4 regions of the Kosakonia sp. SMBL-WEM22 genome follow, and region 1 is predicted to be linked to each of the others. Evidence: predicted binding sites of a transcription regulator. Region 1 holds the regulator's gene; each other region holds the start of a gene.
What was found. Region 1 encodes CRP, which controls carbon source genes, mostly activating them, when cyclic AMP is high. Its sites were predicted from a motif close to ATGTGANNNNNNTCACAT; they were not measured.

Region 1 (7,622 bases):
ATGCGGCGAAACAGCGCGGCTGGCTGGGCGTGGTGATGCATTTTCGCGGCTGTAGCGGCATCCCGAATCGCCTGAACCGCATCTACCACTCCGGCGAAACCGAAGATGGCACCTGGTTTCTCACCTGGCTGCGTCAGGAGCTTGGCGAGGCGCCAACCGCAGCGGTGGGATATTCGCTGGGCGGAAATATGCTCGGCTGCCTGCTGGCGAAAGCGGATGACGATCTCCCCCTCGACGCGGCGGTGATTGTTTCCGCGCCGCTGGTGCTGGAAGCCTGCAGCTATCATATGGATAAGGGCTTCTCACGCGTTTATCAGCGCTATCTGCTCAACCTACTAAAGGCCAATGCCGCGCGCAAACTGCGCGCCTATCCCGGTTCGCTGCCAACCACCATGGAGGTGCTGCGTAAAATGCGGCGCATCCGCGATTTTGATGATGTGATTACCTCAAAAATCCACGGCTTCGACGATGCGCTTGATTACTATCGCCGCTGTAGTGCTATGCCGCTGCTGCCGCAGATTCGTAAACCGACGCTTATCATTCACGCCAAGGACGATCCGTTTATGGATCATCACGTCATTCCCGATCTTGCGCAATTACCCGCTAATATTGAGTATCAATTGACGGAACATGGCGGGCACGTCGGCTTTGTCGGCGGCACGCTGCGTCGCCCGGAGATGTGGCTTGAAACGCGCATTCCGGACTGGTTATCCGCTTATCTGGGAGCATCATGATTATTCCGTGGCAAGAAGTCGACGCCGACACGCTCGACAATCTGATTGAGAGCTTTGTCTTGCGCGAAGGCACCGATTATGGTGAACATGAGCGTTCACTTGAGCAAAAGGTCGCCGACGTAAAACGGCAATTGCAGCGCGGCGAGGCCGTACTGGTGTGGTCAGAGCTGCACGAAACGGTGAACATTATGCCGCGCGGGCAGTTCCACGACTAACCGGGTGCCGGGCGGCTTTGATACTGAACAACAGCTTTTCTTCAGGGAGTTGCTATGTCCGCCAAACATCCGGTCATCGCCGTCACTGGCTCCAGCGGCGCGGGAACCACCACCACCAGCCTCGCCTTTCGTAAGATCTTCGCCCAACTCAACATGCACGCGGCGGAGGTGGAAGGCGACAGCTTTCATCGTTATACCCGTCCGGAAATGGACATGGCGATCCGCAAAGCCCGCGATCTTGGGCGGCACATCAGCTATTTTGGCCCGGAAGCGAACGACTTCGGCCTGCTGGAGCAGACCTTCAGCGAGTATGGCCAGAGCGGCCAGGGCCAGGCGCGGAAATATCTCCATACTTACGATGAAGCCGTGCCGTGGAATCAGGTGCCAGGAACCTTTACCCCATGGCAGCCATTGCCGGAACCGACCGATGTGCTCTTCTACGAAGGGCTGCACGGCGGTGTGGTGACGCCGCAGCACGATGTGGCGCGTCACGTCGATCTGCTGGTGGGCGTGGTGCCGATTGTTAACCTGGAGTGGATCCAGAAGATGATCCGCGACACCAGCGAGCGCGGTCACTCCCGGGAAGCAGTGATGGATTCGGTAGTGCGCTCAATGGAGGATTACATCAACTACATCACGCCGCAGTTCTCCCGCACTCATCTCAACTTCCAGCGCGTTCCTACCGTCGATACCTCCAACCCCTTCGCCGCCAAAGGCATCCCTTCTCTGGATGAGAGCTTTGTGGTGATTCATTTCCGCAATCTGGAGGGGATCGACTATCCGTGGCTGCTGGCGATGTTGCAGGGCTCGTTTATCTCGCACATGGATACGCTGGTGGTGCCGGGTGGCAAAATGGGGCTGGCGATGGAGCTGATTATGACGCCGCTGGTGCAACGGCTGATGGAAGGTAAAAAGATTAAATAACCCGGCGGAAAGCGCCGCCGGGCGAGCTTATCAGGCTTCTACCACTTCGTAGGAGTGGGTAATCTTAACCGCTTTTTCCAGCATCAGCGCCACGGAGCAGTACTTCTCAGCCGAGAGGTCGACCGCGCGGGATACCGCAGCGTCTTTCAGCGCTTTGCCGGTAACGATGAAGTGCAGGTTGATATGGGTAAAGTAGCGCGGCGCTTCTTCCCGGCGCTCGGAGGTCAGCTTCACTTCGCAATCGGTGACGTCATGACGCCCTTTTTGCAGGATCGACACTACGTCAATCGCGCTGCAACCCCCGGCGGCCATTAAGACCATCTCCATCGGGCTGGGAGCTTTGTCCCCGGAGTTGCCATCCATCAAAATTTGGTGGCCGGATGCGGACTCACCAAGGAACGTTAACCCTTCCACCCATTTCACTCGTGCCTGCATTTTCATCACTCCGGTATGGCAAATTTTTTCACAGATTACGCGTACATAACAAAACGCGCAACGGAAGGCGACCTGCGTCATGCTGAAGCGAGACACCAGGAGACAGGCGCCAAAAGCTATGCTAAAACAGTCTACATGCTACAGAGAAACATTGACGTTACGAATGTACGCAAGGGATATCATACATTAGAGACCGCAGATGTCGCTGACGGTCCACTTCCCGGGACTTGGGAAGCTTTGATTGCAACCCCAGAAGCTGAATGATTCACGCCGTTTCTGGAGCCAGCTTATAACAGAGGATAATCGCGCATGGTGCTTGGCAAACCGCAAACAGACCCGACTCTCGAATGGTTCTTGTCTCATTGCCATATTCATAAGTACCCGTCGAAGAGCACGCTGATTCACCAGGGTGAAAAAGCGGAAACGCTGTATTACATCGTTAAAGGCTCAGTGGCAGTGCTCATCAAGGATGAAGAGGGTAAAGAGATGATCCTCTCTTACCTCAACCAGGGCGATTTTATTGGTGAACTGGGCCTGTTTGAAGAGGGTCAGGAGCGCAGCGCCTGGGTTCGCGCCAAGACCGCCTGTGAAGTGGCGGAGATCTCCTACAAAAAATTCCGTCAGCTTATCCAGGTGAACCCGGATATTCTGATGCGCCTCTCCTCGCAGATGGCGCGTCGCCTGCAGGTGACCTCGGAGAAAGTCGGTAATCTGGCGTTCCTCGACGTGACCGGCCGTATTGCTCAGACTCTGCTGAACCTGGCGAAACAGCCGGACGCCATGACCCACCCGGACGGTATGCAAATTAAAATTACCCGTCAGGAGATCGGTCAGATCGTCGGTTGCTCCCGCGAAACGGTTGGTCGCATTCTGAAAATGCTCGAAGATCAAAACCTGATCTCCGCCCACGGTAAAACTATCGTCGTCTACGGTACGCGTTAATCTGCAAAATGGCGCATCGCTCATGCGGTGCGCCATTTTTGTTTTCCCATGTGGCGCAGGCTGATTTACCACCCCGAAATCAACTACGCACTGCGACAAACGCTGGTGTTATGCCTGCCTGTGGCGGTTGGGCTGCTGCTTGGTCATCTGCAACAGGGGCTTCTCTTCTCGCTGGTTCCCGCCTGCTGCAATATTGCGGGTCTCGATACCCCACATAAACGCTTCTTCAAACGCCTGATTATCGGCGGCTCGCTGTTTGCCGGCTGTAGCCTGGCGGTGCAGCTTCTGCTGGCAGAGAATCTTCCGCTACCGGTAATCATGACGGTGTTAACCCTGCTGCTGGGCGTGACGGGCGAAATCAGCGCGCTGCATGGCCGCTTGCTTCCCGCGTCTCTCATTGCCGCCATTTTTACCCTCAGCCTCGCCGGGAACATGCCGGTGTGGGAGCCGCTGCTGATCTACACCCTCGGCACCTTGTGGTACGGGCTCTTTAACTGGTTCTGGTTTTGGCTGTGGCGCGAACAGCCGCTGCGTGAATCTCTCAGTTTGCTCTACCGGCAACTGGCGGAGTATTGCGAAGCGAAATATAGCCTGTTAACCCAGCATGTCGATCCGGAAACCGCGCTGCCGCCGCTGCTTGACCGCCAGCAGAAAGCGGTGGATCTGATTAGCCAGTGTTACCAGCAGCTGCATATGTTGGCAGCCAATCAGAACAATGACTACAAGCGCCTGCTACGTGTCTTCCAGGTCGCGTTGGATCTGCAGGAACATATCTCTGTCAGCCTGCATCAGCCGGAAAAGGTGCAGAAACTGGTCGAACAGACCCACGCCGAGCAGGTGATTCGCTGGAATGCACAAACTGTCGCAGCTCGCCTGCGCGTGCTGGCGGATGACATCCTCTACCATCGCTACCCGACCCGCTTCACCATGGAGAAGCAGGTTGGCGCACTGGAAAAAATTGCCCGTCAGCACCCGGATAATCCGGTCGGGCAGTTCTGCGCCTGGCACTTTAGCCGTATCGCCCGCGTGCTGCGCACCCAGCGCCCGCTCTATATTCGCGATTTGATGGAGGATAAGCAGGAGCGTCTGCCGCTGATCCCGGCACTGAAAAGTTATCTGTCGCTGAAATCAACCGCCCTGCGCAATGCCGCGCGCATCAGCGTGATGCTCAGCATCGCCAGTCTGATGGGCAGCGCATTAAATCTGCCGAAACCCTACTGGATCATGATGACGGTGATGGTGGTAACGCAGAACGGCTACGGCGCGACGCGGGTGCGCATCGTCAACCGTGCCGCCGGCACGCTGGCCGGGCTAGTGGTGGCGGGTATGACGCTGCACTTTCATGTGCCGCTCGGCTTTACATTGGCGGCGATGCTGATGATCACCCTGAGCAGCTATTTGATTATCCGCAAAAGCTACGGCTGGGCGACGGTCGGTTTTACGATTACGGCGGTCTATACCCTGCAAATCCTGACGCTCAATGGCGATCAGTTTATTCTCGCCCGGCTTGTCGATACGTTGATTGGCTGCCTGATTGCTTTCGGCGGAATGGTGTGGCTGTGGCCGCAGTGGCAAAGCGGCCTGCTGCGCCAGAATGCGCACGATGCGCTGGAGGCCTATCAGGATGCGATTCGCCTGATCCTCAGCAACAATCCAGAAGCAACGCCGCTGGCATGGCAGCGTATGCAGGTTAACCAGGCGCATAACGCCCTGTTCAACTCCCTCAACCAGGCGATGCAGGAGCCCGGCTTTAACAGCCGCTACCTGAGCGATATGAAACTGTGGGTTACCCACAGCCAGTTTATTGTTGAACATATCAACGCTATGACGACGCTGGCGCGCGAGCACACCATGCTGACGCCGGATCTGGCGCAGCGCTATCTCGAGTCATGTGAAATTGCGCTGCAACGCTGCCAGCAGCGGCTGGAGTATGACGGACCGGGAGAATCCGGGGATGTGAATGTGATGGAAGGGCCGGAGACGCTGACCCATGGACCAATGAGCACGCTGGAGCAGCATCTGCAGCGCATCCTCGGGCATCTGAGCACCATGCACACCATCTCGTCGGTGGCATGGCGTCAGCGCCCGCATCATGGCATCTGGCTACGTCGACGCCTTACGCGTTAACCACGCTCGCCACGGCCTGCGCAAAGCGCTGCATCCCTTCATCGATGTCCTGCTCCTCGATAATCAGCGACGGCGCAAAACGCATCACATCCGGACCGGCATTCAGCACCATCACGCCCGCTGCGGCAGCCGCATGCAGAAAGTCGCGCGCACGGCCTTTGTACTGCGGTTTCAGCTCGGCACCAATTAACAGGCCCATACCGCGAATATCGCTGAACAGGTCGTACTGCTCATTAATTTTTTGCATATGCTGAACAAAGTGCTGACGCTTGGCACTGACGCCATTCAGCACTTCAGGGGTATTGATGATATCGAACGCGGTGCCGGCCACTGCGCAGGCCAGTGGATTGCCGCCGTAAGTGGAGCCGTGGGAACCGGCATGGAAGACGCTGGCGATTTCATGCGTCGTCAACATGGCGCTGACCGGGAAACCGCCGCCGAGGGCTTTGGCGCTGGTCAGAATATCCGGCGTCACGCCGTAGTGCATATAGGCGAACAACTCACCGCTGCGCCCCATCCCGCACTGCACCTCATCAAACACCAGCAGCGCGTTGTGCGCATCGCACAATTCACGCAGGCCTTTGAGAAACTCAGGCGTGGCGGCAGTAACGCCGCCCTCGCCCTGAATCGGCTCCACCACCACGGCGCAGGTGTGATCGTCCATCACCGCTTTAACCGCGTGAAGATCGTTAAAAGGAACATGCACAATGTCGGCCGGTTTCGGGCCAAAGCCGTCGGAGTATTTCGGCTGGCCGCCAACGGTCACGGTAAAGAGCGAGCGCCCGTGAAAAGCGTGGTGGAAAGCGATGATTTTGGTTTTGTGCGGGCTGTGGCGCGTGGTTGCATAAAAACGCGCCAGCTTGAAGGCGGTTTCGTTGGCTTCCGTACCGGAGTTCATAAACACGACGCGCTCGGCAAAAGTGGCATCCACCAGCTTGCGCGCCAGACGCAGCGCGGGCTCATTGGTAAAGACGTTGCTCAGGTGCCAAAGCGTCTCGCCCTGCGCTTTCAGCGTCTCCACCAGCGCCGGGTGGCAGTGGCCTAAGGCAGTTACCGCAATGCCGCCGGCAAAATCAACGTACTCTTTACCCTGCTGATCCCAGACGCGGCTGCCCTTTCCCTTTACCGGGATAAACTCGGCCGGTGCGTAAATTGGCAGAATAACGTCATCGAAGTTTGCACGTGTCACCGCGTCTTGCTGAGTTGCCATAGGTTGCCCATCCCGTGTTATGTTACATTCATAGTGAAAATATAATCACGAAATATGCATAAAAAATCACTAAATGGCAACCACAAATCAGCGCGAAAGGAAGTTTCGCAGCAATTGATGTCCCTGCTCGCTCAGAATACTTTCCGGATGAAACTGCACTCCTTCCAGATCCCACGACTTATGGCGAATGCCCATAATCTCGTCGCTTTCACTCCAGGCAGTAACTTCGAAGCAGTCAGGTAAGGTAGTTGGATCGATGACCAAAGAGTGGTAACGCGTAACGGTTAACGGATTATTTAACCCGCTAAACACACCGCTGCCAGCATGTGTAATGGGAGAGGTTTTGCCGTGCATCACTTTCGCTGCGCGTACAATAGTAGCGCCAAATACCTGTGCAATCGCCTGATGACCGAGACAAACCCCGAGGATCGGCAGCTTGCCCGCATAGTGCGCAATAACCGCCAGCGAAACGCCCGACTCATCCGGTGTGCAGGGACCCGGCGAGATAACAATTTTCTGCGGCGCTAATGTCTCAATGTCCGCTAACGTCAACTCGTCATTACGCCTCACCTCAACCTGCGCGCCCAGTTCGCAAAAATATTGGTAGAGGTTCCAGGTAAAGGAGTCGTAGTTATCGATAAGCAGGATCATGTGAATTCAACCAATGGATGTGCCAGATTTCATGCAATTTGCGCAAAACTATACGGCACTTCGCAAAGATAAAAAACGGGTTTACGGGATGGGATACGCCGGATGGCGCTAACGCTTATCCGGCCTACAATGTTTCGTAGGTCGGATAAGCGTTAGCGCCATCCGACAAAAAGGTTTACTCGCCTTCACGCGCCTCACTTACGACTTTACTAAAGATGGCGGTTAGCGGTTCGAGATCGCCCATCGCACCGGCCTGGTTGGCGTGGCGCCAGTCGTCGGGATCGATATCGCGCCAGTCGAGAGAGAAACCTGCGTGCAGCGCCAACTGCTCGAAGAAGATACGCTGCGCAATGCCGTTACCCAGCCGGAACGGGTGCAGGACGT
Region 2 (7,622 bases), 2.2 Mb from region 1:
CTTCACGCCGCCGAAGGCGACGCGTGGATCGCTGGCGCTAAAGCCGTTGATAAACACGCCGCCGCACTCAAGTTTATCGGCAAACCACTCGGCCTGCGCGCTGTCGGCGGTGAAGATCGTGGCCGAGAGGCCAAAGTCGCTGTCGTTGGCAAGCGCCAGCGCATGTTCAGCATCGCGGGCGGTGCTGATGGCGGCAACCGGACCAAACAGCTCCTGGCTAAACGCGGTCATCTCTGGCGTCACGTTGGTCAGCACTGTGGCCGGGTAGTAGTTGCCGCTGCCCGGCGTCTTCTCACCGCCAAGTCGCAGGGTAGCGCCCTCTTTGATGCTCGCCGCAACCTGGGCATGCAGTTCGTCACGCAGATCGAAGCGCGCCATCGGCCCAAGGTAGTTCTCCTCATTTTCCGGCGAGCCCTGCTGTAGCGCCGCGGCAGCGGCGACAAATTTCTCCGTGAAGGCCTCGGCGACCCCCTCTTCCACAATGAAGCGTTTCGCCGCAGCACACACCTGCCCGGTGTTCTGGTAGCGCCCGGCCACGGCGGCTTTCACGGCCAGATCGAGATCGGCATCGTTGAGCACGATAAAGGGATCGGAACCGCCCAGTTCGAGCACGCATTTTTTCAGCGCCGCACCGGCCTGAGCGCCAATAGCCGCCCCGGCACGCACGCTGCCGGTGACGGTCACGGCGGCAATGCGCGCATCGTTAATCGCCTGGCTGACGCCCTCATTTGTGGCATTGACCCAGCCAAAGACGCCCGGTGTAAAGCCAGCTTCACTGAAAAATTCGCCAATCAGCGCCGCAGAGCCAAGCACATTTGGCGCATGTTTTAACAGATAGCTGTTGCCCGCCAGCAAAATTGGCACCGCGCCGCGCAGCACCTGCCACAGCGGGAAGTTCCACGGCATTACCGCCAGAATCGGCCCCAGCGGGCGATATTCGATGCGCGCGCGCTGCGCTTCAACTTGCGTGGCTTCGCTGCCGAGCATCAGTGGGCCATGTTCGGCGTACCAGTCGCACAGCGCGGCGGACTTCGCCACTTCTGCCCGCGCCTGCAGAATCGGTTTGCCCATCTCTTCACTCATCATCTGCGCCATCTCTTCTGCGCGGTTACGCAGTACGACGGCCAGATCGCGCAGCTTCTGCGCACGGTCATTGACGCTGACGTTGCGCCACAGGCGGTAGCCGCTCTCGGCCAGTGCCAGCGCGCGGTCAACCTCATCATGGCTTGCCCACGGCGTGGCGCGCAGGGTTTCTCCCGTCGCCGGGTTAATGGAGAGTGCATGGGTAGTTGCGGTCAGAGACATTATTTTTCCCCTTAATGATTTCAGAACTTGCATTAGGGTGACGCAGTTTGTTATTTCTGAAAACTGAATAATATTAACTTCACCATTCACGTTATGAGAACAGCATGGATTTAACCCAGCTTGAGATGTTTAACGCTGTGGCGCAGACCGGCAGCATTACCCAGGCCGCGCAAAAGGTACACCGGGTGCCGTCAAACCTGACGACGCGCATTCGCCAGCTGGAAGCAGATCTCGGCGTCGATCTCTTTATCCGCGAAAATCAGCGCCTGCGCCTCTCGCCTGCCGGGCACAGCTTTTTACGCTACAGCCAGCAGATCCTCGCGCTGGTGGATGAGGCGCGTATGGTGGTGGCGGGCGATGAGCCGCAGGGGTTGTTCTCGCTGGGCGCGCTGGAGAGCACCGCCGCGGTGCGCATTCCGGCGACGCTTGCCGCCTATAACCAGCGCTACCCACGTATTCAGTTTGATCTCTCCACCGGCCCATCCGGCACCATGATTGACGGCGTGCTTGAGGGGACGCTGAGCGCGGCGTTTGTTGATGGGCCGGTTATGCATCCGGGGCTGGAGGGTATTCCGGTCTATCGTGAAGAGATGATGATTGTCGCTCCGGCGGGCCATGAGCCGATTACCCGCGCTTCACAGGTGAACGGTGCCAGTATTTATGCCTTTCGCGCCAACTGCTCTTACCGCCGCCATTTTGAGAGCTGGTTTCAGGCCGACCGTGCCACGCCGGGGAAAATTCATGAGCTGGAGTCCTATCACGGCATGCTGGCCTGCGTGATTGCCGGTGCCGGGCTGGCGCTGATCCCACGCAGTATGCTGGAGAGTATGCCCGCCCATCAGCAGGTCAATGCCTGGCCGCTGGCGGAGGAGTGGCGCTGGCTCACCACCTGGCTGGTATGGCGGCGCGGCGCGAAGAGCCGCCACCTCGAGGCGTTTATTGCGCTTTTGCCGTAACGTTTAGTTCCGTGCGGCCTGCGGTGCCGGATTGCGCGTTACACGCTTATCCGGCCTACATTAACAGAGCCACTGAAACCGTGGCTGATTGCCGGATGGCGGCTACGCCTTATCCGGCCTACAGGAAAGATGCGGCTGAAACCGCGTAGGCCTGATAAGCGTAGCGCCATCAGGCATTGTCTCCCCGACACCTATTGCCGGATGGCGGCTGCGCCTTATCCGGCCTACGCTCGCAGTGCCATCAGGCACTTTTCCGATGCAATGGCTTTGCCATAAACACGCTTAACGGGTCGGGCTCATAGGGCGCGAAAGCGTCGCAGATCTGGTATCCACAGCGCTGGTAGAGTTTTACCGCCGCGTGCTGCTTGATGCCCGTCTCAAGTCGCAGCGTATGACACCCCTTCTCGCTCGCGGCCTGCTCTAGCGTGGCAATCAACAGCTCGCCCAGTTTCTTCCCGCGGTGCGTCGGGTCGATAAACACCCGCTTCATCTCTGCGTTGCCATCCTGATTAAGCAACACCGCGCCACAACCCACGGCATCCTGTTGATACACAATTTTATGCAGGATCACTCTCTCTGCGGGGAAGGAAGCCAGGTCAACCAGATGGTTGCTCTCTGCCGGGTAGAGCGCGGTCTGGTAACAGTCGAGGGCGGCGATAAGGGCCACCACCTCCGGCTGTGCGGCGGTGGCATCGACAATACGGTACATAGCAGCTCCTTGTGGTTATTGCATTGTTAAATTAGCGAAAATAGCGCCGCTTAACTCATATGAATAACCTATAGATCCGTGACAATATTGCGCAGCGGCAATAACAGGCTGTACCTTACGTAAGAGATTATTCTGACAAGGGAATCGCCATGAATACAAAAGCCCGCAAGGTGATGATTATCGGCACCGGGAATGTCGGTGCGTCTGCCGCTTACGCTCTTTTAAACCAGAACATTTGTGAAGAGCTGATCCTGGTGGATGTTAACGAACAGCGCGTAGAGGGACACGCGCAGGATCTGGCGGATGCCGCCGCGTTTATGCCGGGGATGATGACTATCTCTACCCGTTCTATTGAGGCGTGCGCGGATGTCGATATCGCGGTCATCACCGTTTCCGGCGGCGCGCTGAAGCCCGGACAGACACGGCTTGACGAGCTTGCCAACACCGCGCGCATCGTTAAAAACATTGTGCCCACCATGATGGCAAACGGCTTTAACGGCATTTTTCTGGTGGCGACCAACCCTTGCGACATTATTACATGGCAGGTGTGGTCTCTCTCCGGCCTGCCGCGCAACCAGGTGATCGGCACCGGCGTCTGGCTTGACACGACTCGTCTTCGCCGTCTGCTGGCGCAGGCACTCGATATCGGCGCGCAGAGCATTGACGCGTTCATTATGGGCGAACATGGCGACACGCAATTTCCGGTATGGTCACACTCGTCTATCTACGGCTCGCCCATTGCCGATGTTTATCAGCAAAAAACCGGCCAGCCGCTGGATGCGGATGCGCTGGCGGATCGCGTGCGTCGCCACGGTTTTGAGATCTTTGCCCGCAAAGGCTGCACTGAATATGGAATTGCCGGTACGATTGCCGAGATTTGCCGCAACATCTTTACCGGTAGCCACCGCGCGCTGGCGATCTCCTGCATTCTTGACGGCGAATATGGCGCGCACAACGTAGCAATTGGCGTGCCGGCGGTGCTGACGCACAGCGGCGTGGAGCAGATTATCGAACTGCACTTAACCGAGGACGAAGTCGCCAAGTTCAACCACTCCGTTGAGGTGATCAAAGCCAATATCGCGCGCTTGCCGTAATAAGCGTACTGCGGGGGCGCTGCCGCCCCCGGAAATCCTGTTAACGCAAATAGACTTTGCCGATGGAATAGAGCGTTGCCTGGCCGCCAATCAACACCCGCTCGCCCCGCCACTCACAGCGCAGATCGCCGCCGCGCGCCGAGACCTGGCGCGCCTGCATCACCGTTTTACCAAGCTTCTCACCCCAGTATGGGATCAGCATGCTGTGTGCCGAACCGGTAACCGGATCTTCGGCTACCGACTCGCCCGGGCAGAAGAAGCGGCTGACAAAGTCATACTCTTCTCCCGGCGCCGTGACGCAGACCATTTTCCCCAGCGGTTTCATGGCGTCGATATCGGGCTGTAAGGCCTCGACCTGCGCCCGGCTCTCCAGCACCACCATATAATCACGCCCTGCATAGACCGCCTGCGCCTGCGCAATGCCGAGGGTTTCCAGCAACAACGGTGGCGGGTTTTCAACAGGCTGGGCTTTCCACGCCGGAAAGTTGAGGGTAAGCCAGTCGCCGTTGCGGGTAACGGTTAACTCGCCAACAAAACGGGTGCTGAAGCGGATCTCGGTCTCGGGGTAATCGAGGTATTCGAAGATAACGTGAGCGGCGGCCAGCGTTGCGTGGCCACAAAGGTTGATCTCATCCTGGATGGTGAACCAGCGCAGCTCGAAGCCGCTGTCATTGCGCACGAAAAAGGCGGTTTCCGACTGGTTATGCTGCTGCGCCATTTTCAGTAACAGCGCGTCCGGCAGCCACTCGGTAAGCGGACAGACTGCGGCGGCGTTACCGCCGAAGGTGCGATCGCTGAAGGCGTCGATCAGATAAAAGTCAATTGTCTGCATTGTTTTTCCTCATCTTTTCTTCTGTTCTGACGGCAAACCGCCAGCGGCGCAATGGCTATTTTTTTGCTGAATGAAAAATGAGATCTACATCACAAAAAGTTTGTCTTTCCGCCAGCAAAAGCATTAAGATCTTCGCCTCTTCTTCTCTCCAACCAACCCAAAGCACTCTTATGATGACGAATACTGTTTCACGTAAAGTCGCGTGGCTACGGGTGGTTACGCTTGCCGTTGCCGCTTTTATTTTCAACACCACCGAGTTTGTGCCAGTGGGGTTGCTCTCTGATATCGCCCAGAGCTTTGATATGGAGACCGCGCAAGTCGGGATCATGCTGACCATCTATGCCTGGGTGGTGGCGCTGATGTCGCTGCCTTTTATGCTGCTAACCAGCCACATTGAGCGGCGGAAATTGCTGATCGGGCTGTTTGTGCTGTTTATCGCCAGCCACGTCCTCTCCTTCCTGGCGTGGAATTTTGAGGTGCTGGTGATTAGCCGTATCGGCATTGCATTCGCCCATGCCATCTTCTGGTCGATTACTGCCTCACTGGCAATCCGCCTGGCTCCGGCGGGCAAACGCGCGCAGGCGCTAAGCCTGCTGGCCACCGGTACCGCGCTGGCGATGGTGCTCGGCTTGCCGATTGGCCGCATCGTCGGGCAGTACTTTGGCTGGCGCACCACTTTCTTTGTGATTGGCATGGGCGCGCTGGTCACTCTGGTTTGCCTGGTAAAGCTGTTGCCGACGCTGAAAAGCGAGCACTCCGGCTCGCTGAAAAGCCTGCCGCTGCTGTTTCGTCGCCCGGCGCTGGTCAGCATCTACGTGCTGACGGCGGTGGTGGTCACCGCCCATTATACCGCTTACAGCTATATTGAGCCGTTTGTGCAGAATGTGGCGGGCTTTAGCGCCAATTTCGCGACTATCCTGTTGCTGCTGCTTGGCGGTGCGGGGATTATTGGCAGCGTGCTGTTTGGCAAGCTTGGCAACCGTCACGCCTCCGGGCTGGTGTGCAGCGCTATCGGGCTGCTGGTGATTTCGCTGGTGATGCTGCTGCCCGCCGCCGGGAGTGAAAGCTATCTCGCCGTCCTGAGCCTGTTCTGGGGCGTGGCGATTATGATTATCGGCCTCGGTATGCAGGTGAAAGTGCTGGCGCTGGCACCGGATGCGACCGATGTCGCGATGGCGCTCTTCTCCGGGATTTTTAATATCGGCATTGGCGCAGGCGCGCTGGTGGGCAATCAGGTGAGCCTGCACTGGTCAATGAACATCATCGGTTATGCCGGTGCTGTCCCGGCGATTGCCGCGCTGGTGTGGGCAGTGGTGATTTTCCGCCGCTGGCCAGTACAGCTCGAGGAGCAGAGCGAGCCAGTGTGACCGTTCTGAAACCGCGTAGGCCGGATAAGCGTGTAACGCGCCATCCGGCATATTGCGCGACAATCATGCCACATGGGTGGAATGATTCCGTTCACCAGGCGCTGGGGAGTGTCATTAACCGCTTCTGCGGTGAACGGGATAAGGGAAGCGGCCGCGCTCCCCTTATCAATCCCCGCGGCCCCGCAAGGAAATCGGTGCTGCGCACTGCGCTCACCTCCCGCGTGCCTGACTGCGGCCGGCTCGACTCGGCTTGCTCGCCCCTACGGGACTCGCTCCATGCCTCGGTTCGCCTCTGTCCGCCATCCATGGCGTCCAGACCTTGTCATTCCCGCTTCGGTTCGCCGATTTCAGCGGGGACACAACCCCTCGCTGCCATATCGCAGATAAAAGCCATACTGGTGTCGCTGTAGGCTCGATTTTGTAGGCCGGATAAGGCGCAGCCGCCATCTGGCAAAGGTGCCGCGGCGATAATGCCGGATGGCGCATACGCTTATCCAGCCTACTCGGTTTCAGCGGCTACTGTGAAGCCATCAGGGCGCTGCTGTGATAACGTCGTGCATCACCGTGTTTTGCCATGCAAACCACGGGTTCCATGTCAGGCGGGCGTGAATTTTTCCCGGTGTCACTAACCCCCAGTCGGAATACCACACCTCTTCGCCTTTCAGGCAGCGCCTTGCCGCCTCTTCCGACTGCCCGTTGCCGCAGAGCATGATGCTGCCTTTCCGACCATAGAACGGGTTGTCCGGTGAAAAGAGCACCGACATATGGGAGAACTGGCTGATGCGCTCCTGGGGCAGAATATCCGTTTTCACACGCAGACGTGACATTGTCACCGCTTCCGGCGGCGGTGTGCCGTACCAGATCGCCCGGCTGGCGGGGTGGGTAAAGGCATGATCGAACCGATCGAGGATCCAGCGCGTATCGAGCACCGAATCATGCTCCGTTAACACCAGCAGCGTCGGTTTATCGAAGGACTTCTCTGCCAGCAACCGCTGCGCACTGGCGCTGGTCCGCCAGAACTGGGCAAAACCGTTGGTCGGCACGCGAAGATAGCGAGTGGCGATCTGCTGGGGGAAAAGTGTTCCCGGCGGGCGCAGCCAGTCGCGAAAAAGCGCCAGCGTTGGGGCCAGAAAAGCGTAGCGGGTGCCCGGCCTGAAGGCCGGCGAGAAGAGCAGCAGCCCCTGCACGTTGTCATGAGTCATGGCATACTCCAGCGCCAGGTTGCCGCCGGTAGAGAAGCCGCCGAGCCAGAGCGAGTCGACCTCTTTCGCCAATATCGCCGCCTGCTCACTCACCACCTGCCGCCACTGCTCAACGCTGGCGCCAATCAGATCGGCGGGACGCGTGCCGTGGCCGTCC
Region 3 (7,622 bases), 1.2 Mb from region 1:
GAACATCTAATGCATGGCGAGTGCTTTTCATCACTTTTTTATAAGAAATTGTGATACAGAAAGTGAATTCATGCGTTTGGTCAATAAATGGACAAATAAAGAGAAATAGCAGGCAAAATGCTCTTTTTAAAGGCGATTGAGTTGGTTAAAAAATGACACAATCAGGCAACCGCCGTGAATTTACATTAAGGAGGCTAATGATCGCCTCCTCACGGCGGTGGAAAATGTTATTTAGGTGTTTAAATTTTGTTTTTTCCTGGCAAATAGCGATCAAATAACGCCACGATCTCATCGCTCAATGGTGTCATCAGGCACCAGGGCAGGCCAATCAACACTGCCGAGAGTGAGCCGACGGCAATATCTGTAAACCAGTGCGCGCCAATCATTACGCGCGGGAATGCAAATATGACAAATATAAGAATTCCGATAGCGAAGGCCTTTTTACCGAAATAACGCAGCATCACCGAGGCAAAAATCAGCAGCATCATACCGTGGTCGCCCGGGAAACTGTCTTTCGAGGCATCTTTTGTCGGAAAGTTAAGCAGGTCGCTCACCCGGTAGGTATCGGTAAAGGAGATCGACGGGCTGGCACGCTTCACTGGCATAAGATGCTGCGCGAGCTGGTTGATCACCAGCGCCAGCAGCAGCATGGTCAGGCCAATCATTACCACGCGCCGACGCCCGGCCGGGTCAGCTGGCAGCCAGAAAGAGAGCATCAGACAGCCCATCGCTACCAGAGAACAGGCATCGAAAGCGCGGTTGTTGGTCAGGGCTACAAACCATAAATAGGCGCGATTTTCGGCGAGACCATGGTTAAAGAAGTGGAAAATCGCGGAGTCCAGCGGGAACCAGAAGCCATGATTCACCGGCAGATACCAGGAGAAAAACAGCGCCAGGCCAGCAGCATTCAGCAGCACGATGAGAGGCAGTCGGGTTTTCATTTTGCAGGCTCTTTTTGGTTTCAGGGACGCCACGGTAGTCTTGCTAACTTAAACGAAGCTTCAACAGTGCTGATTGAAGCGCGTTCCAGTCAGCCTCGCTGTCGGTGATTAACTCTATCCGGCTATCGGGCGGCGCAACGTTTTGCGTCTCAATATGCAAATCCTGACCCTGGCGGTTTACGCGCAGTAACCCTTCCGCGATGCGCATGACCCCTTTTACCCGCGACACTGGCGCAAGCCGCGCCCACTCCAGCAGACCAATGGTGTCGAAAACCGTGTCGGCATCGAAAATCCAGCCGCAGGCATGATGCCCCTGGCCGCTGTTCAGGTTGCGACGCCAGCGCTGATGCGCCGGTAAGCTGAGTGCCGCCAGCGCTTTTTTCTCACCGTGGGCATGATCGTGCGCGGCGCTGGCAGGCAGGGCGCGCAGGTTACGGCGCGGTTGGTCAAGCAAGCTACCGTCAATCGCACCCTGCGTGGCGTTTACCCGCAGGCGATCGCCGCCATACTGCTCCCACCACGCATCGAATGCCTGCTGGCTCTCGGCGCTGGCGCGATCCTCTTTATTAGCAACGATAATATCCGCTGCCGCTAACTGGTCGCGGAAGTTCTCATTGTTCAGCGCTTTCTCATCAAGCAGCTGGCGCGGGTCGAGCAGGCAGAGCGTGGCGCGCAGATCGATCCACGGTTCGTAAACCGGCGCGGTGAGCATATCGAGGATCTGTTTCGGGTGGCCCAGCCCGGTCGGTTCAATCAGCAGACGGTCAGGCTTGCCCTGGCGCAGCAGGGTATTGAGACCGACCTGCATCGGCAGGCCGTTGACGCAGCACATGCAGCCGCCGGGGATCTCTTTAAGCAGCGCGCCGCTGTCGCTGAGCAGGGCGCCATCAATCCCGACTTCGCCAAACTCATTCACCAGCACCGCCCACTTCTCCTGCGGATCTTTATGGGCCAGCAAATGCAGAATGGAGGTGGTTTTGCCGCTTCCGAGAAAGCCGGTAATCAGGTTGGTCTTCGTCACAGGAACTCCGCGTCATCAAAAAGCATAAGCGGACAATCCTGGCGAAAAAAAGGGGAAAAGAGAAGAGCGCGGACGGCGCATCGCACTATCCGTCCGCGTTGAGGGCAAAAAATGTTAAGCGTTGACCGCCTGCTGCACCGCGCCATGGGCGCCGAGCGTCTCAATAGCACGCCACGCCTGGCTGACGGCATCAACAAATACCGGGTTATGCGGCAGATCGTTACCGAAGATCTCTTTCAGCGTCAGTAGCGCCGTGACGCGCTCGTCGCTGCTGCTGGTCTCAACAATGGCGCGGATCTTATCCGCCAGCGGATCGCGAATATCAATTACCTCGCCCGCGTCATCAACGCCGCTGACATAGCGCATCCAACCCGCGACGCCGAGCGCCAGCAGCGGCCAGTCACTCTGGCGCAGCAGATGAATACGGATCCCATCCAGCAGGCGCTGCGGCAGCTTCTGGCTGCCATCCATCGCAATCTGCCAGGTGCGATGTTTCAGCGCCGGGTTAGCGAAGCGCTCCAGCAGGCTATCGGCGTAAGCATTAAGATTGACGCCTTTAATACGCAGCGTCGGCGCTTGCTCATTCAGCATCAGTTGGCGCGCCGCCTCCCGAAAGGCCGCGTCCTGCATACACTCATTAATATGCGCAAATCCGGCAAGATAACCTAAGTAGGCGAGGAAGGAGTGGCTGCCGTTAAGCATGCGCAGCTTCATCTGCTCCCACGGCTGCACATCTTCCACCAGCTGCACGCCCGCGCTTTCCCAGGCCGGACGCCCGGCGACAAAGTTATCTTCTATTACCCACTGAATAAAGGGCTCGCAGCTGATGGCGCACGGATCAAACACGCCGAGCACGTCGGCAATCTCCGCCAGCGACTCGTCGGTTGCCGCCGGGACAATACGGTCGACCATGGTGGCCGGGAAGCTGACATGCTCCGCTATCCACTGCGCCAGCTCCGGCGAGCGGGTTTGCGCCATCCCCAGCACGGCGTTTTTCACCACGTGTCCGTTGTCGGGAATGTTGTCACAAGAGAGCACGGTAAAGGGCGCCAGGCCACGCTCGCGGCGGCGATGCAGGGCTTCAACTAAGATGCCCGGCGCAGAGTGCGGCTCATGCGGGTATTTCAGATCGTGCTCAATACGCGGCTGGGTGAGATCAAGCTCACCGCTGGCCGGATCGATGCAGTAACCCTTTTCGGTGATGGTCAGAGAGACAATCGCCACTTGCGGCTCGCAGAACTTCTCAATAATCGCCGCCAGCGTGTCGAGTTTGGCATTCAGGCACTCGTTGACCGCGCCAATAATAATCGGCTTATTTCCGTCCGCGCCTTTCTCCAGCACCGTATAAAGATGTTCCTGCTCGCGCAGCTGCGACATTAAAACATCGCCGCTAAACAGGCTGATTTCGCAAATGCCCCAGTCGCCGCCTTGCGCATTCAGCACCCGGTCGGTCAATAACGCCTGATGGGCGCGGTGAAAGGCACCAAAACCGAAATGGACGATGCGCGAACGGAGCTGGCTGCGATCGTACTGCGGCTGTTGCACCGAAGCGGGCAGCGTGGCGGAGGCAATTGTTTTCATCTCTATACACCTGATTAACCAATAATTAACAATAGCAGTGTAAAGTTATATGACAGCAAAAAGAATTGGTATGCCTTAAATATCCGGGGAATGTGAGCTGGATCAATCATTGCTGCGGCAGGATTTGACCGGTTCCGATAAGCATGTATGGTAGTCGTCATGCTTTTCGCTGTATTGGTATAACAACTTTTTTGAGGGGAAGACGATGGAACAAACCTGGCGTTGGTATGGACCGAACGATCCGGTTTCTCTTGATGATGTTCGTCAGGCGGGCGCAACCGGCGTGGTCACCGCTCTGCACCACATTCCGAATGGCCAGGTGTGGCCAGTGGAGGAGATCAAAGCCCGCCAGGCCCTGCTGGCTGAAAAAGGGCTTTACTGGTCCGTTGTCGAAAGTATCCCGGTACATGAAGAGATCAAAACCCACTCCGGCGACTGCGAAAAATGGATTGCCAACTATCAGCAGAGCATCCGTAATCTCGCCACCTGCGGAATTGATACCGTCTGCTACAACTTTATGCCGATCCTCGACTGGACGCGTACCGACCTGGAATATCAACTGCCGGATGGCGCGCGCGCGCTGCGCTTCGACCAGATCGCCTTTGCCGCGTTTGAGCTGCATATTCTTAAACGTGAAGGGGCGCAGGCGGATTATAGCGATGAAGAGCAGCGCCAGGCGCAGGCCTATTTTAATGCGATGAGCGATGCGGAAGTGGAGAAGCTGACGCGCAATATCATCGCCGGTCTGCCGGGTGCGGAAGAGGGCTATACGCTGGATCAGTTCCGCGCACGTCTGGCAGAGTATGACGGCATCGACAAAGCGCAGCTGCGCGAAAATATGGCCTGCTTCCTGCGCGCCATTGTGCCAGTGGCACAGGAAGTGGGCGTACGGCTGGCGGTTCATCCGGACGATCCGCCGCGCCCGATCCTCGGCCTGCCACGCATTGTCTCCACTATCGAAGATATGCAGTGGCTGAAAGAGGCGGTAGACAGCATCAACAACGGCTTCACCATGTGCACCGGCTCCTACGGTGTGCGGGCAGACAACGATCTGGTGCGGATGATTGAGACCTTCGGCGACCGCATTCACTTCACCCATCTGCGCGCTACCTGTCGCGAAGAGAACCCGAAAACCTTCCACGAAGCAGCGCACCTGAATGGCGATGTCGATATGGTGTCGGTGGTGGCGGCAATTCTTACTGAAGAGCAGCGCCGTAAGAGAGCGGGCGATCTGCGCCCGATCCCCTTCCGGCCGGATCATGGCCACCAGATGCTGGACGATCTGCGTAAGAAAACTAACCCTGGCTACTCGGCGATTGGTCGTCTGAAAGGGATGGCGGAAGTACGCGGCGTTGAGCTGGCGCTGAAGAAGACGCTGTTCCGCGACCTGCTGTAAGAGCCGCTGACAAACATTCTGCTCGCTTTCGCGGGCGAAAAAAAAGCCTCCATGCGGAGGCTTTTTTATTTAATCAGCGCGGCCCATATAGCGGCGCTCTTCAATATGAATGCGGATCTTCTCGCCGGTGGTCAGGTACTCCGGCACCTGCACGACCAGGCCAGTGTTTAGCGTGGCAGGCTTGGTACGGGAGCTGGCTGACGCGCCTTTGATGCCCGGTGCAGTCTCAACGATTTCGAGATCCACGGTCTGCGGCAGCTCGAGGGCCAGCAACTGGCCGTCCCACAGCAGCACCTGCATATCCGGCATGCCACCCTCCGGAATAAAGAGCAGTTCATCTTCAATCTGGTCTTTGGTGAAGGTGTAAGGCGTGTAGTCTTCTTTATCCATAAAGACGTATTCATTGCCGTCGACGTAGGAGAAGTCAACGAAACGGCGGTTCAGGGAGACGGTATCAACAATGTCGTCGCCTTTAAAACGCTCTTCAACTTTCAGGCCGGTGCGGACATCGGCAAAGCGCATTTTATACAGCGTTGCTGCGCCGCGGGCGCTCGGTGACTGAATATCAATATCTTTCACAATCAGCAGCTTGCCGTTGTAGTTCAGCACCATACCTTTTTTAATTTCGTTCGCTCTTGGCATTGCCAGGTTCCTGTAAAAAAGAAATTCACCAAAATATCGCGACAAACTACTCGCGAGGGCCTTTTCAGGCAAGGGGAATTGCTGAGTTTTGCGTTGCAGGGGTAAAAGATGATAGCGTGCCCCGCAACGCGCTATTTCAGCGCGTCGCTGCCAAATAAGAGAGCCACTATGCACTGCCGCCCGGACTGCGGAGCCTGCTGTACCGCCCCGTCCATTACCAGCCCGATCCCCGGCATGCCCAACGGTAAACCGGCCAACACGCCCTGCGTACAGCTTGATGAACATCAGCGCTGCAAGCTTTTTGGCTCACCGTTGCGGCCAAAAGTGTGCGCTGGCCTGCAGCCAGGCCTGGAGATGTGCGGCTCAACGCGCGAACAGGCGATGATCTACCTCCTCAATCTTGAACAGCAGACTGCACCTTAATCCACTCTAAAGCTGAACAGGCTGAAGGCGATAAGCTGACGGCCAGATTCGCGTCAGCAAATTTTCCTTAACGGGCTGTAAAATGTGCAGTGCCTCAAAATTCTTAAACGCCAAATGAGAGATTTCTTGATCCTTGAGCAAAAAAGGTCAAGACTCCTTGAAACGTTTCAGCGTCATCGCATTGTCTCTGAATCACGGCGGTGACGTAACCTTTCTTATGTAAGCTGAAACGATTCAATTTCAGCGGGAGACGAGTCACATGTTCCAGTTATCCGTTCAGGACATCCATCCAGGCCAGCAGGCCGGTAATAAAGAAGAGGCCATCCGCCAGATCGCGGCGGCATTGACCGAAGCCGGCAACGTGGCTGAGGGCTATGTCAATGGCATGCTCGCACGCGAGCAGCAAACTTCTACCTTTCTTGGCAACGGCATCGCCATTCCGCACGGCACCACCGACACGCGCGACCAGGTGCTGAAAACCGGCGTCAAAGTGTTCCAGTTCCCGCAGGGCATTCTGTGGAGCGAAGGGCAGGTGGCTTACGTTGCCATCGGTATCGCCGCCAGCTCTGATGAGCACCTCGGTCTGCTGCGTCAGCTGACGCACGTACTGAGTGATGATGCCGTCGCCGCGCAGCTGCAATCCGCGACCACTGCTGAAGAGCTGCGGGCGTTGCTGATGGGCGAAAAGCAGAGCAGCGCGCTGAAGTTAGACAACGAAACCCTGTCTCTGGACGTCAACGCCAGCTCGCTGATGACGCTGCAGGCGCTGAACGCCGCACGTCTGAAAGAGGCGGGCGCGGTAGACAGCCTCTACGTCACCCGTGCTATTAACGAACAGCCGCTGAACCTCGGCCAGGGCATCTGGCTGAACGACAGTGCCGAGGGCAACCTGCTGAGCGCGGTTGCCGTCAGCCGCGCCGCCACACCGTTTGAGGTAGAAGGCGAAAACGCCGCCGTTCTGGTGAGCGTCGCGATGGCCGATGAGCAACCCGTTGCTGTGCTGAAGCGCCTGAGCGATCTGCTGCTGGCGAATAAAGCTGACCGTCTGCTGAATGCCGACGCCGCCACGCTGCTGGCGCTGCTGACCAGCGACGACGCAGTTGCGGAGGATCTGCTCAGCGAAGAGTTTGTTATTCGTAACGAGCACGGCCTGCATGCCCGTCCGGGCACCATGCTGGTCAACACCATTAAACAGTTCAACAGTGAAATCACTGTCACCAACCTCGATGGATCGGGCAAACCGGCAAATGGCCGCAGCCTGATGAAAGTGGTTGCGCTGGGCGTGAAAAAAGGACACCGCCTGCGCTTTACCGCACAGGGCGAAGATGCTGAACAGGCGCTGAAAGCGATTGGCGACGCCATCGCAGCGGGCCTGGGAGAGGGAGCGTAAATGAGCAGAAGAGTTGCAACAATCACGTTAAATCCGGCCTACGATCTGGTGGGTTTCACGCCGGAAGTGGAGCGTGGCGAAGTCAACCTGGTGCGTACTACCGGGCTGCACGCCGCCGGTAAAGGGATCAACGTCGCGAAGGTGCTGAAAGATCTCGGTATCGACGTCACCGTGGGCGGTTTCCTCGGTAAAGATAACCAGGACGGCTTTCAGCAACTGTTCAGCGAG
Region 4 (7,622 bases), 1.3 Mb from region 1:
TTCACCGCGCGGCTACCCGCCTGCTTCATTATCCGGCAGGCTGACGCAACGTTGAGGAGCCGCCCACCCGGTAAGGCGCAGCAGGCGGCCACTACCGCTGAGAGCGCGCAGCCGGTGCCAACCACGCGCGTCATCAACGGATCCCCGCCGCTGACGCTCAGGGTTTCTCTACCATCGGTGATGTAATCAATCTCTCCGCTCACAGCGACGACTGCGCCGGTCTGTTGTGCCAGCTGCTGCGCTGCGGGCACCGCCGCCAGCGCACTGTCGGTGGTATCGACGCCGCGCCCGCCGCCTGGCATACCGGCCAGGGCGAGGATCTCAGAGGCGTTGCCGCGAATGGCGGCCGGTCGCAGAGAGAGGAGTTGCTGGCAGAAAGTGGTGCGAAACGCGAGTGCGTCAACCGCAACGGGATCGAGCGTCCAGGGCGTTTGTGCCTGGTTGGCGCGCTCGATTGCGGCGCGCATGGCTTCTGCGCGCTCGCGCGTCAGCGTGCCGACATTGATAAGCAAGGCATCGGCAATGGCGCTGAACTGCTGCGCCTCTTCGCTATCGATAACCATCGCTGGCGATGCGCCGAGCGAGAGCAGCACGTTGGCGGTAAAGGTTTGTACGACGTCATTGGTCATACAGTGAACAAGTGGGGAGAGTGTGCGGAGTTGCTGTAACGCGTGTGCAGCGTGCACAGGATCAAGCAGGTCAGGTTGCATCTTTTTTGCTCCTGCCCGGCGTGAAGAAGGGATGCCGGGCAGGCATCTGACTTCCCTACGCTGGCATTATCCAGATCAGGTGGTACGGGTATTTCTCAGCCTTCACAAAGAAGGGCACCCCGAGTCATAACATCAATAAATTGTGGTGAAACCGTTCAGTAGCTTAATGCTGATAGATGACAGTGTAAATGCGCAGTTGCCAACGCGCTCAGTGGCGAATCTGCGCCAGCTCCGCTTCGGTAAGCCCGGTCATGCTCATCACCGTGCTGCGATCGAGGCCGTTTTGCAGCATCGCCCGGGCGATGCGGAGCGCCTCTTCTTTGCGCCCCTTCTCGATACCGCGCTGCTCGCCGATCTCAAGGCCTATTGCGATACCTATTTGTTCAAGCTGCTGTGCAATTGTCATTAATTGGTCCTCATGCTGTGGCGCCTTGAGCGCCAGTTCACGTACAAAGGCGTGCGCATCTGCTGCCTCGCCAACGTACACCAGGTAGTTTATCAGCGAAGCTAATTGCTGTCGTGTGATGTGTTCGTTCACTAACAGCGTCGCGAGGCGGTCCAGAATTTCGCTTAAATCGCGCTGATGGATATGTTTTTGTAACAGCGTCAGCGCCGCCATACTGCGGTGATTCATTATTTCGTTATCCGGGATGATCGAGACATCAACGAGCGGAAAGCTGCTGCTATAGAGCTCTTGTGCAGTTGTCGGGCTGACAAACAGCTCTAACCAGTTCGTTGACCAGGGATAAGGGGTGCGCTTGCCGGTATAAAAAAGCAGGGGAATAACTAACGGTAGCGATTTATGTCCGGCATCGAGGTGCCTCTGCATCGCGGCAATCGCGTAACGTAGTAACCTAAAGGCCATATGGCGATCGGGGGTAGATTGATGCTCAATCAATACATGAATATACCCCTACCCTGCGCGTGTTTTCAGGCTGTAGAGCACATCACTGTAATAAGCCCGCAGGTTCTCTTCAACGAAACTGCCTGACTCCAACTTTAGGGTGCGTAAATCGCAGAGTGCCAGTAAATGCGCGGGCAAGTGAATTTCGATAAAATCCCTGGCCGTCGTCGGGTTGGTCAGAAACTGTTTGAATGCCGCATCGTGCGGCGTGGGGGTGATCTTTTTTTTGCGTTGCGTGATCGTATCGGTCATGAAGGATTTGCCTCCCTGGCTTGCGTTCTTTCCCTCTAAATAACATTAAAACCTGACCACGCCCAGATGTGCTTTTTCCGAAAAAAATTAATTAACTTTTCCTTTTACTTCATCAGCTTATGTGCAATGACTTTTAACTGCTGGGCGATCTCCTGCAGGTTTGCGCTCTGCTCCTGCAATGCGCCGGTTGAGTGACGCACAATCAGCCGTGCGGGCAGCACGGATGAACTGCGGGCGGCGTCGCCGTGGCCGCTGTCGAGCAGACGACGCACCGCCTCTTTGCCCTGCAAATCGAGATCCAGCGAGACAGTAGTTAACGATGGGTGGAAGAAGGAGCTTTCATAGGTGTCGTCATAGCCGATTACCGATTTCTCGCCGGGAATGGCAATCTGATGTTGATGAAATGCGCTCAGCACGCCAAGCGCCATCTGGTCATTCCCCACCAGCACCGCGCTAAAGTTGGGCGTTTCGCGCAGCATCTGCAGTGCCCCGGCGTAACCGCTCTGGGCATCCCAGTTGCCGTGGAACACTTTCACCGGTTTCAGGCCGTAGCTATCAAGCGTATCCACCCAGCTTTTCAGCCGCAGTTTTGCCGAGACGGAGCTTTCCGGCCCCGCCAACAGCGCGATATCACGGTGCCCTAAATCATAGAGATGTTTGACGCTCGCACGGGTACCGTCCGCCGGATTAAACGAAACATTAAACACCGAGCTGTAGGGGTCGACATCAAGAAACAGGCAGACAATATCGTCATTATCAGTCGCAATACGCTGGGCTTCATCGGTCTCCAGCGGCACGTTAATGATCACCTTATCAACCAGCTGCGACTTCAGTTCATTGATGGCGGACTGGATATCATGATTGACGTTCTCATCAATCATTGAGATCAGCACCTGGTAGCCGTCAAGATTGGCATAGCGTTTCACCGCCGCCGCCACCTGTGAAGGAGCATGCAGCGCCAGCGAGGTGGTCACCAGCCCAAGGGTCTGGCTCTGCTTACCGACCAGCTGCTGCGCCAGCCGGTTCGGCACATAACGCAGCAACTCTATCGCTTTCTCAACCTTGAGACGCGTGGCTTCGGATACATTGGCAGATTTATTGAGTACCCTGGACACGGTCTGATAGGAGACACCCGCATGGCGGGCAACGTCTTCCAACGTCGCGCTTTTAGACTTCATGGTCCGGTTCCTTATGTTGTTATGCGCCAATTGTAACAGGGCAGATCAAAAAAAACGCTCAATGCTCATTTCCTCGCCGCATCAGCCGTCATTAAGTATCACGCTCACAATACGCATAAATGTGAACAAATTCTCTACCTGTAACAAAAATCGCTGATTTATTTGCAGTTAATCACACATTTTAGATCCTCAGTTTGCCTGTTTTTACGTTTAAGCATTTTATGACTGCGATTATGTGAACGTAATACAAAAAAATAAGAGGAACACGATGAAGACTCCACTACGCACACTCTCTCTTGCGTTAGCCGCTGCGCTGACCTCAACCTCGCTGATGGCAGCCACCTCGGTACCCATCGATTTTCACGGCTACCTGCGCGGCGGCGTGGGCGTGTCGGGCGATGGCGGCCAGGTGGAGTGGCAGAAAAATAAGATCGGTCGTCTGGGTAATGAATCCGATACCTACGGCGAGCTCGAGTTGGGATCGGAAGTCTACAAAAAAGATGACGTTAGCTTTTACCTCGACAGCATGGTCAGCATGGTCTCCGATGGCTCGAACGATAACGAGACCACTATCGGCGACGATGCGCAGTTCGGCTTACGCCAGCTGAACCTGCAGATCAAAGGGCTGATCCCTAACGATCCCAACGCAGTGATCTGGGGCGGTAAGCGCTACTATCAGCGCCACGATCTGCACATTATCGATACCAAATACTGGAATATCTCCGGCTCCGGCGCGGGGATCGAAAACTACACCTTCGGGCCGGGCGCGGTCTCTTTTGCGTGGATCCGCGGCGATGCCAATGATGTCGATTACCGCGTCGATAACGACAATGACGTCAACATTAACTACCTCGACCTGCGCTATGCGGGCTGGAAACCGTGGGCGGGTGCGTGGACGGAGTTCGGTATCGACTACGCCATGCCGAACCCGACCAAAAAGCAGAAAGCCTATGGCGGGCTGTATGACGCGGATGATGGCGTGATGCTGACCGGTGAAATTAGCCAGGATATGTTCGGCGGTTACAACAAGCTGGTGTTGCAGTACGCCAACAAAGGGCTGGCGCAGAATATGGTGTCTCAGGGCGGCGGCTGGTATGACATGTGGAACTATGTCAATGACGCTACCGGCTATCGCGTGATCAACACCGGGCTGATCCCGATTACCGACCGCTTCTCCTTCAACCATGTGTTGACCTACGGCGCGGCCGAAGATACCACTGCCTTTACCGACAAATCCCGTCTGGTGTCGCTGGTTGGTCGCGCGCAGTATCAGTTCACCGAATATGTGCGTCTGATTGGTGAAGTGGGCGGCTTCTACCAGAAGGATAACTACAAAAACGGCACCAACTATAAGCAGAGCGGCGAGAAGTACACCATCGCGCTGGGTCTTGCCGATGGCTCCGATTTTATGTCGCGTCCGGAATTGCGCCTCTTCGCCTCCTATTTAAACGACTCTGAAGATGGCAAGGCATTCGAAGATGGCACCAAAAATAACACCTGGAACTTTGGTGTGCAGGTGGAAGCCTGGTGGTAAATAGCCATTATATTTATCGTTTAAAAAGAGTATCTAATTAACTTCGTTATTTATCTCCGACCCTTGCAGGTTTATATTGCCACTGCGTTCGTTATTTTTTATTTGGGATACCCGTTGCGGGTATCCCTTTTTTATTATTAACGGGCAGAAAAACGTTCCTCGAGTAATTTACGCAGCGCGTCAGACTGCTTGCCAAAAATAGCATGTACCTGTTGGCCGAGAATAATGACGCCCAGCGCGCCTTCATCCTGTAGTGCCTGCGAATCGACCCGGGTTAACTCTTTTACCGTGACGCGCAGGCGTGTCAGACAGGCATCAACCTGTTCAATATTCGTCTCGCCACCAAATGCCGCAGCCAGCCGCTCAATTTTCTCTCGCTCAGCATCGCTGAGCGGGGTAGCCGGTTTGGCTTCAGAGAAGTAATGCAGGAAGGACTTAAGGCTTACCATCGCAGGTCTCCGTAATCAGCAGATAAAAAAACGCCTGCCCGGATGGGCAGGCGCGCAGAGTGGGCTATGCCTCGCGGCGAACGACGCGGCAATCCCAGGGTTTGAGCGCCAGCGCACCGCTGACGGAGGCCTCGCTCAGGCAGTCGTGATAACCTGGCGGCAGCGTAATGTTCTGCTGCTGGGCGGTGAAGTTCTGAATAAAGACAAACGCCTGTTCGCCATCTTCCCGCGCGGTCGCCACCACGCCCGGCGGTAGCTCAACGTTAAGCGCTCGCGGCAGCGACAGCGTGTCAATAAGGTTGGCGAAGAAGTCCCGCTGGAACGCCAGATCATTACGCGAAGCGATATGCCAGGCTTTACCCTTGCCGAAGGCGTTAACCGTTACCGCCGGGCGACCAGCATAGAAATCATCCCGGTAGGTCGCCAGCGCCTGCGCTCCCTCAAGCTGGATCAGCTCGCAGAGATGGCGCACCTGATAGGGTCCCTGTAAGCCCGCCTCGTTGCCCGCCAGCCCCTGCACCAGGTTCCGCTCGTTATCGTCGAGGCAGTCAATCTCTTCCGCCCAGATGCCAAGCAGGTTGCGCAATGGGCCGGGGAAACCGCCCAGGTGGCAGAGATCGCTCTCGTTGACCACGCCGCTCCAGTAGGATGTGACCAGATGCCCGCCGCTGGCGACAAAGGTCTCGGCGCGTTCGGCGAAACCGTCGCGCACCATATAGAGCATCGGGGCGATCACCAGATGGTAGCGGCTGAGATCGGCATCGGCATTAATCACATCCACCGCCACGCCCTTCTCCCAGAAGGGGCGATAGTGCTCGTTAACCGTCTTTTCATACTCCATGCCTTTGTTACGCGGCCCCTGCGCATCATCCAGCGCCCAGCGGTTCTGCTGGTCGAAGATAATCGCCACCCGCGCCTCGGTGCGACAACCCATCACCGGAGTCAGCTTGCTGAGCATCTCGCCAAGGGCGGAGACTTCACGGCCAACGCGGGTATCAAGATGGCCGACATGGTCAATTACCGCGCCGTGGAACTTCTCCACCGAGCCACGGCTTTTGCGCCACTGGAAGTACTGCACCGAATCGGCACCATGCGCCACCGCCTGCAAAGAGGAGAGAATATGCATCCCCGGCTTTTTCAGTTTGCTGGTTGGCTGCCAGTTGGTGACGCTGGGCGTCGACTCCATCAGCACGAAGGGCTTGCCGCCTTTCAGCGTGCGCATCATGTCGTGATACATGGCGGTGTAGCAGGCGAGCTGGGTTTCGTCTTTATCGCGGTGCCACATCGGGTAGCTATCCCAGGAGATAAAGTCGATCGCCTCGGCAAGCTGCCAGTAGTCGTAATCGTAGAAGTACTCCATAAAGTTGGTGGTTACCGGCAGCGCCGCGTTGGCCGCCTTCAGCGGAGCGACTTCATGGCGGCAAAAGTCCGTCACCTGAGCGGTGTTAAAGCGTCGCCAGTCAAGGTTCAGGCCATGAATGGAGACTTCGCCCTGCGGCGCAGGCGACTCAATTTGCGACCAGTCGCTGTAGGTGTGGCTCCAGAAGTCGCTCCACCAGGCGTGGTTCAGCGCCTCCAGCGTCTGATAGCGCGCCTTCAGCCAGTCGCGGAACTTCTGCTGGCACAAATCACAGTGGCACTCGCCGCCATACTCGTTGGAGATGTGCCAGCCGAGCACCGCCGGATGCTGCCCGTAACGCTCCGCCAGCAGCGTATTGATCTTCAGCGTCTTTTCACGGTAGACCGGCGAGCTCATACAGTGGTTGTGGCGGCCACCGTGCAGGGCGGGCACGCGATCGCGCCCAACGCGCAGCACCTGCGGATATTTTTGCGACATCCATGCCGGACGCGCGCCGCTCGGCGTGGCGAGAAATATATGGATACCGGCGGCATATAATTTCTCAATGACCTCATCGAGCCAGGCGAAATTAAATATCCCCTCCTGCGGCTCGAGTTTCGACCAGCTAAATATCCCGACTGACATCACATTACATTTTGCCTGCTGCATCATGGCAATATCGCTATCAATAATACCGGGATAGTTTTCCCACTGCTCCGGGTTATAGTCCGCGCCATGCAATAGCGAGACGACCTTCGGGCTTAAAGGCGCAAATTTATTCATTATTCATTCCTGAAATTTACAACACGATAATTAATTAAAGACTTTCACCGACGGCAGCACTTTTCCCTGGCAATCAAACAGCGCCTGGTTTTCTCGCGCATTGCCCTCTTTCCAGTGGTCATTGATATATTTCATGCCAGCGGGCGTGGCCCAGCCGTTGCCCGGGACGGCAATCCAGGTCGGTTCCCAGTAGAAAATGCCCTTGCCGCGCTGGCCCTGCACATTAATGACCGACTGCATTAAATCGTGCACATAGTCATATTGCCCCTGCACCGTCGCCGGGTAGCCGCCCGCTTTCTCCTCTTTCGCCTGGAAGCTGTTCTCGGCGTTATCGCAGTTCGCCAGCGTATAGGCGTAGGCCGCCTCGACGACAATGACATCTTTGTTGTAGCGCTTGCTGATGTCATCCATGTTGGCCTGCAGGGCGCTGATTGGCCCGTTCCAGTAGGTGTACATCGACAGGCCGATCACAT

Region 2: a site for CRP is predicted at 4,974-4,991, ahead of HF650_RS11075 (sugar transporter). Genes of this name have one in related genera too.
Region 3: a site for CRP is predicted at 3,634-3,651, ahead of uxuA (mannonate dehydratase). Genes of this name have one in related genera too.
Region 4: a site for CRP is predicted at 3,205-3,222, ahead of HF650_RS15495 (maltoporin). Genes of this name have one in related genera too.

What each region holds. Positions count from the first base shown of each region.
Region 1 is NZ_CP051488.1:4,534,870-4,542,491, forward strand. Features, by position in the region: gene HF650_RS21870 (hydrolase) at 1-734, shown strand, start outside; gene HF650_RS21875 (YheU family protein) at 731-949, shown strand; gene HF650_RS21880 (phosphoribulokinase) at 1,004-1,873, shown strand; gene HF650_RS21885 (OsmC family protein) at 1,904-2,308, opposite strand; gene crp (cAMP-activated global transcriptional regulator CRP) at 2,618-3,250, shown strand; gene HF650_RS21895 (YccS/YhfK family putative transporter) at 3,299-5,377, shown strand; gene HF650_RS21900 (aspartate aminotransferase family protein) at 5,367-6,587, opposite strand; gene pabA (aminodeoxychorismate synthase component 2) at 6,675-7,238, opposite strand; gene HF650_RS21910 (putative adenosine monophosphate-protein transferase Fic) at 7,414-7,622, opposite strand, start outside.
Region 2 is NZ_CP051488.1:2,321,114-2,328,735, reverse strand. Features, by position in the region: gene sad (succinate-semialdehyde dehydrogenase) at 1-1,305, opposite strand, end outside; gene HF650_RS11095 (LysR family transcriptional regulator) at 1,410-2,261, shown strand; gene HF650_RS11090 (GNAT family N-acetyltransferase) at 2,503-2,970, opposite strand; gene HF650_RS11085 (L-lactate dehydrogenase) at 3,120-4,064, shown strand; gene HF650_RS11080 (PhzF family phenazine biosynthesis protein) at 4,105-4,896, opposite strand; gene HF650_RS11075 (sugar transporter) at 5,067-6,263, shown strand; gene HF650_RS11070 (alpha/beta fold hydrolase) at 6,794-7,622, opposite strand, start outside.
Region 3 is NZ_CP051488.1:3,289,220-3,296,841, reverse strand. Features, by position in the region: gene HF650_RS15845 (phosphatase PAP2 family protein) at 240-941, opposite strand; gene HF650_RS15840 (GTP-binding protein) at 985-1,962, opposite strand; gene HF650_RS15835 (fructuronate reductase) at 2,077-3,543, opposite strand; gene uxuA (mannonate dehydratase) at 3,749-4,939, shown strand; gene yeiP (elongation factor P-like protein YeiP) at 5,009-5,581, opposite strand; gene HF650_RS15820 (YkgJ family cysteine cluster protein) at 5,750-6,004, shown strand; gene fruB (fused PTS fructose transporter subunit IIA/HPr protein) at 6,264-7,394, shown strand; gene fruK (1-phosphofructokinase) at 7,395-7,622, shown strand, end outside.
Region 4 is NZ_CP051488.1:3,216,630-3,224,251, forward strand. Features, by position in the region: gene thiM (hydroxyethylthiazole kinase) at 1-710, opposite strand, end outside; TPP riboswitch at 746-842, opposite strand; partial or broken gene HF650_RS15485 (Rpn family recombination-promoting nuclease/putative transposase) at 919-1,866, opposite strand; gene HF650_RS15490 (LacI family DNA-binding transcriptional regulator) at 1,971-3,044, opposite strand; gene HF650_RS15495 (maltoporin) at 3,313-4,578, shown strand; gene HF650_RS15500 (glucose PTS transporter subunit EIIB) at 4,716-5,027, opposite strand; gene HF650_RS15505 (beta-galactosidase) at 5,092-7,149, opposite strand; gene HF650_RS15510 (arabinogalactan endo-beta-1,4-galactanase) at 7,180-7,622, opposite strand, start outside.